Chelatococcus sp. YT9: one gene and its partner. The protein of the gene in region 1 interacts with the protein of each later gene in a pairwise test. Links are inferred from orthologs where the notes say so. Each region holds a gene or a part of one and is shown on either strand. Other genes may lie near its edges. The genes, in order: nusG and rho.

The links.
Region 2: the proteins of nusG (region 1) and rho interact in binary tests that used the Escherichia coli proteins (3 or more experiments, as listed by UniProt). The link is inferred for Chelatococcus sp. YT9 from one-to-one orthologs.

What each region holds. Positions count from the first base shown.
Region 1 is NZ_JAHBRW010000001.1:2,837,538-2,840,645, reverse strand. Bases 214-3,002 are described here. They hold nusG (transcription termination/antitermination protein NusG), read right to left. Parts: upstream 1,997-3,002; coding sequence 1,430-1,996; downstream 214-1,429. Other genes in these bases: tuf (elongation factor Tu), read right to left, coding at 2,658-3,002; secE (preprotein translocase subunit SecE), read right to left, coding at 2,007-2,204; rplK (50S ribosomal protein L11), read right to left, coding at 740-1,171; rplA (50S ribosomal protein L1), read right to left, coding at 214-728. Outside these bases: more of rplA, read right to left, coding at 30-213; more of tuf, read right to left, coding at 3,003-3,108. UniProt on the Escherichia coli protein: Part of the processive rRNA transcription and antitermination complex (rrnTAC). The complex forms an RNA-chaperone ring around the RNA exit tunnel of RNA polymerase (RNAP).
Region 2 is NZ_JAHBRW010000001.1:1,476,460-1,479,571, reverse strand. Bases 147-2,939 are described here. They hold rho (transcription termination factor Rho), read left to right. Parts: upstream 147-806; coding sequence 807-2,072; downstream 2,073-2,939. Other genes in these bases: KIO76_RS06655 (DUF4214 domain-containing protein), read left to right, coding at 2,309-2,939; hemJ (protoporphyrinogen oxidase HemJ), read left to right, coding at 168-590; hemE (uroporphyrinogen decarboxylase), read left to right, coding at 147-162. In the rest of the region: more of hemE, read left to right, coding at 1-146; more of KIO76_RS06655, read left to right, coding at 2,940-3,112. UniProt on the Escherichia coli protein: Facilitates transcription termination by a mechanism that involves Rho binding to the nascent RNA, activation of Rho's RNA-dependent ATPase activity, and release of the mRNA from the DNA template.

The DNA of each region.
Region 1 (3,108 bases):
GCCAATGCGCCGAAGATGAGGCAGCTGTCTTACGCGCCGAGAACGGTGGCGGGATCGACCTTCACACCTGGCCCCATCGTCGATGAGATCGCGACGCGCTGGACGTAAGTGCCCTTCGCGCCGGACGGACGGGCCTTGGAGACCGCATCCGCAAAAGCCTTGATGTTCTCGATCAGCTTGCCTTCGTCGAAGGAAGCCTTGCCGATCCCGGCGTGGACAATGCCGGCCTTCTCGACGCGGAACTCAACGGCGCCGCCCTTGGCAGCCGCAACCGCGGCCTTGACGTCCATCGTCACCGTGCCGACCTTCGGGTTCGGCATCAGGCCACGCGGGCCAAGCACCTTACCGAGGCGACCGACGAGCGGCATCAGATCCGGAGTCGCGATGCAGCGATCGAAGTTGATCGTGCCGCCCTGAACGATTTCAAGCAGATCCTCGGCGCCGACGATGTCCGCACCGGCGGCCTTGGCTTCGTCAGCCTTGGCGCCGCGCGCGAACACGGCGACGCGGACCGTACGGCCCGAACCGTTGGGCAAGTTGCAGACGCCGCGGACCATCTGGTCGGCGTGACGAGGATCGACGCCGAGGTTCATGGCCACTTCGATGGTCTCATCGAACTTGGCCTTGGCGCGCTCCTTCACCATCTTCACGGCCTCTTCGAGGCCATAGAGCTTCACGCGGTCGACGCCTTCGCGAAGAGCGGTAATGCGCTTTGCTGGTTTTGCCATGATCGACCTCCTCAGCCCTGGACCTCAAGGCCCATCGAACGGGCCGAGCCTTCGATCATCGCGACAGCCGCATCGACGGAGTCGCAGTTCAGGTCGACCATCTTCTTCGTGGCGATGTCACGCAGTTGGTCGCGGGTGACCTTGCCAGCATAGCCGCCCTTGCCGGGGGTCTTCGACGCGCTCGTGATACCGGCAGCCTTCTTTAGGAAGTAGCTGACCGGCGGCTGCTTCATCTCGAAGGTGAAAGAGCGGTCCTGGTATGCGGTGATGATCACCGGAATCGGGGTGCCCTTTTCCATCTGCGCAGTCTTCGCGTTGAAGGCCTTGCAGAATTCCATGATGTTGAGGCCGCGCTGACCGAGCGCCGGACCGATCGGCGGCGACGGGTTGGCCGCGCCTGCCGGAACCTGAAGCTTCACGTAGCCCGTGATCTTCTTTGCCATGATGGCTGCTCCCATGGGACGACGCCGCGGATGCCAATCCGTGCGCCGGGGATGACAGATCGCGGTGCGGCCCTTCTGTTCCGGCTGGCGACCGGCGGACCTTCCGCGGACGAACCGGCGATGAAATCCGCCGGCTTTCTGGAGCTTAGCGCTCCAACGACGAAGGGCGGCCAGCATGCCGGCCACCCTTTGTGAAAGCTCTTTATCAAGACGCGCGACGCGAGGCAAGCCTCAGGGATTGCGCTCTGCCCCGAACAATCAGACCTTCTCGACCTGACCGTATTCGAGATCGACCGGGGTCGCACGACCGAAGATGGACACGGCAACCTTGAGCCGGGCACGGGCCTCGTCCACTTCCTCGACGATGCCATTGAAAGAGGCAAACGGCCCGTCCGCGACGCGAACCTGCTCGCCCACCTCGAAGCTGACGGAGGGCTTCGGACGATCGACGCCTTCGGCAACCTGTCCCTTGATCCGCTCCGCCTCGCGGTCCGGAATCGGCAGCGGCTTGGATTTGTCCGCACCGAGAAAGCCGGTGACTTTCGGGGTGTTCTTGATGAGGTGATAGACCTCGTCAGTGAGGTCGCATTTCACCAGGACATAGCCGGGAAAAAACTTGCGCTCGGTATCGACCTTGCGCCCGCGGCGAACCTCGACGACCTTTTCGGTCGGGACGAGGATCTCGTCGAACTTGTCCTCGAGGCCACGCTGCACGGCCTGATCGCGCAGGGATTGCGCCACCTTGTTCTCGAAATTCGAGTAAGCGTGGACGATATACCAGCGTTTGGGAGCGGATGAGAGGCTGCTCAGGCTGGGAGAAGACATCGCGAAGCTCCTAGCGACCGATACCGAGGATCAGCGTCACGCCGAAGCGGATGATCTGGTCGGCGAGAAGGAAAAACAGGCTCGCGACGATGACCATGACGAACACCATAGCCGTCGTGACGAGCGTCTCCTTGCGGGTTGGCCACGTGACCTTGGAGGTCTCGTTACCGACCTGCTGAATGAACTCGACCGGATTCGTCTTCGCCATATTGTCTCACCATAGCCGTCGCGCAGTGCTGATTTGGCATCACAACGATGAACCCGCAAGGGCCCTTGGCGTCGGGGGCCTGTTGCAATACCAGTCTCGATCAGCGCAACTTGCAAAAACTGCAGTCAGGAATTGATAGTCGACCGTCGAGGATCCGCTGGCAGGAGTGGAGGGACTCGAACCCCCAACCCCCGGTTTTGGAGACCGGTGCTCTAGCCAGTTGAGCTACACTCCTAGCGGACGCCTGCGGAAGCAGGCCGACCATGGCGCCCACTCAAGCCAAAGCCAAGCTCGAGATGGAATCGCCACGCCATTCCTATACATCACTCGCGCGACATGGCGATAGGCGAATGATGGGAATATTCACCGCCGCGCCCAGCTTACGGCGCGGCAGCCGTGCGACGCAGGCGAACACGCGTTTTCATCGCGCGTTCGCCTGGTGTTGCTGGTGTCTTACTCGATGATGGAGGCGACCACGCCGGCGCCAACCGTGCGGCCACCTTCGCGGATCGCGAAGCGAAGCTTCTCTTCCATGGCGATCGGAACGATCAGCACGACTTCCATCGTCACGTTGTCCCCAGGCATCACCATCTCGGTGCCTTCCGGCAACGTCACGACACCCGTCACGTCCGTCGTCCGGAAGTAGAACTGCGGACGATAGTTCGTGAAGAACGGCGTGTGGCGACCACCCTCTTCCTTCGTCAGGATGTAGGCTTCCGCCTTGAACTTCGTGTGCGGCTTCACCGAACCCGGCTTGCACAGCACCTGCCCGCGCTCAACGTCCTCGCGCTTCGTGCCGCGCAGCAGCGCCCCGATGTTGTCGCCCGCCTGACCCTGGTCAAGGAGCTTGCGGAACATCTCCACGCCCGTAACCGTCGTCTTGACCGTCGCCTTCAGGCCGACG
Region 2 (3,112 bases), 1.4 Mb from region 1 along the record:
CTGCTCTCAGGTGGGGATGCCCTCGATCATGCGATCGACGCGATCCTTGGTGCCTTCCGCGGGCGTCCTCATGTCTTCAATCTCGGCCATGGCATTCTGCCGCAGACGCCGATTCCGCATGTGGAAAGGCTCGTCAAGCGGGTGCGTGACGGGTTAGGCTGATCCTCATGTACGAATGGATCAAAGCCTTCCACGTTATCTCTGTCATCGCCTGGATGGCGGGTATGCTCTATTTGCCGCGCCTTTTCGTCTACCACGCGGATTCGCCGGTCGGTTCCGAGAGGTCGGAGACCTTCAAGGTCATGGAGCGCCGCCTCTTGAAGGCGATCATCAATCCCGCAATGGGCGCGACGTGGATATCCGGTCTCTACATAGCCTATAGCGGAGGCTGGTTTTCATCGGGCTGGCTTCACGGGAAGCTTCTTCTGGTTCTTTTTCTGTCTGGCATTCACGGTTTTTTTGCTGGCGAACAGCGCAGGCTAGCGGGCGACATCCGCAAGCGCACGGCGCGATTCTATCGTATTGTGAACGAGATACCGACTGTTCTGATGATCGGTATTGTGATCCTCGTCGTGGTCAAACCTTTTTGAAGCCGTGATACCGGGGCTTGAGAGCCTCTTCAAAAACGGATATGGAAATCCCATCCTTCCTTGAAACAGGTTGGCGGATGGCGTGGATCCCTGCCACGCGACGCCTCTCCCCGGTAGCTCGTTAATCCCTAGCCGCTGCCCTTCTACCTGTTAGTTCCCCTTCTTTCCGTGGCCGGCCTTCCCCAGGCACGCCCCTTACATTTTGAGAGAGTCTCCATGCGGGAGATCAAGCTTCAGGACCTCAAGTCCAAGACGCCGACCGAGCTTTTGACTTCAGCCGAGGAGCTCGAAGTCGAGAACGCCAGCATCATGCGCAAACAGGAATTGATGTTTGCGATTTTGAAGCAGCTTGCTGCGCGTGAAATTGAGATCATCGGCGAGGGCGTCGTCGAGGTGCTTCAGGACGGATTCGGATTTCTCCGGTCGTCCGATTCCAACTATCTGCCGGGCCCGGATGACATTTACATCTCTCCGTCGCAGATCCGCCGCTTTGGACTCAGGACCGGCGACACCGTCGAAGGACCTATTCGTGGTCCCAAGGAAGGCGAGCGCTATTTCGCGCTGCTCAAGGTCAACACGATCAATTTCGAGGATCCGGAGAAGATCCGGCACAAGGTTCACTTCGACAACCTGACGCCGCTCTATCCCGATGAAAGGTTGCGCCTGGAGATCGAGGATCCGACGAAGAAGGACTACTCGGCGCGAATCATCGACATTGTCTCTCCGATCGGTAAAGGCCAGCGCGCCCTCATCGTGGCGCCGCCACGTACCGGCAAGACGGTGCTTCTGCAGAATATCGCCCAGTCAATCACCACGAATCATCCCGAGTGCTACCTCATCGTTCTGCTCATCGATGAGCGCCCTGAGGAAGTCACCGACATGCAGCGCTCCGTGAAGGGCGAGGTCATTTCCTCGACCTTTGACGAGCCGGCTGCGCGCCACGTGCAGGTTGCGGAAATGGTGATCGAGAAGGCCAAGCGCCTGGTCGAGCATGGCCGCGATGTGGTCATCCTGCTCGACTCGATCACTCGCCTTGGCCGCGCCTACAACACCGTCGTGCCCTCTTCCGGCAAGGTGTTGACCGGCGGTGTGGACGCAAACGCGCTCCAACGGCCCAAGCGCTTCTTCGGCGCGGCTCGCAATATCGAAGAAGGGGGTTCGTTGACGATCATCGCGACAGCCCTCATCGACACCGGAAGCCGCATGGATGAAGTGATCTTCGAGGAGTTCAAGGGCACCGGCAACTCGGAGATCATTCTCGACCGTAAGGTTTCCGACAAGCGGGTCTTCCCGGCGCTGGATATCACCCGGTCCGGCACGCGCAAGGAGGAGCTGCTCACGCCGGCCGATATCCTCAAGAAGACCTACGTGCTCCGGCGGATTCTCAATCCGATGGGCACGGTCGACGCCATCGAGTTCCTGCTCGACAAGCTGCGGCAGACCAAGTCCAACGGCGAGTTCTTCGATTCCATGAATACCTGACGATTGAAGGACTACAGGTAGGACCGCCGCTTCGCTCGGTTGCCTCTATCTCTTCTCTCTATAAGCCGCCGGCTCTGCTCCGGCGGCTTTTCTTTTGCGCTGACAGCCCGCAATCCCTCGTCGAGAAAGCCAGTGGCCGTCTTCGGCTAGCCAGGCTCGGCAATTGCAACGTCTCTTCGGGGACCTCGGTCTATCTCGAAACGGGGCAAAGACGCAGTCAAAGCGGGATTTCTGGCATGGTTATCAATCTGACACCAACGAGCGGTGTGTCGTTTCGGGACTACCTGACGCTCGGAAGTTCCTATTCCGTCGCTTATGGGTATGGCGGCAATGACACGATCGAAGGCAAGGCGCGCGGCGGTCTCAACCTCGCCATGGGCGGCAAGGGTGAGGATGGCTACATCGTCAACGGCGATATGGTCATCTCGGACAGCGGCGGGCATGACTATGTGACGATGCTGGGCATCTCGTGGTCATCACCCACGAGCCACATCGCGACGATCGATAATCGCCATCTGGTTCTTTGGGACACCGCGAGCGACACGTCGGTCATCGTGCTCGACTGGCTCGATCCAGGGCGGCAGGTGGAGCTCTATCATTTCAATGACGTGAGCTTGAGTTGGGGCGAAATCGCCTACTATCTCCCGGGCAAGGAGAGCTTCATTGGCGACATACCATGGGAAGGGTTGGGCGGCCTTGGTCTGACCGGGTTTCTGTCCAACGACGCCAACGACACCATCAACTTCCATCGGGAGCAGGAAGCCTTCGGCTCCAATAAGGCCGATGCGGAGGCTGTTGGCCGCCTCTACGAGGCCGGGCTTGGCCGTAAAGCGGACATTGCGGGTCTGAACTTCTGGTATGACGTGCAGGTGAGCGGGGTCTCGGAGCAGGATATCGTAGGCTCGCTCCTCAAGAGCGCCGAGTTCACAAAGGCATATGGAAATGCATACACCATGACCAACGCCGACTTGGTTGAGGTCATGTATGAGAATGTGTTGGGTCGGGCCAGCGACAGCGCGGGGGCAGCATTCTGGATTAGC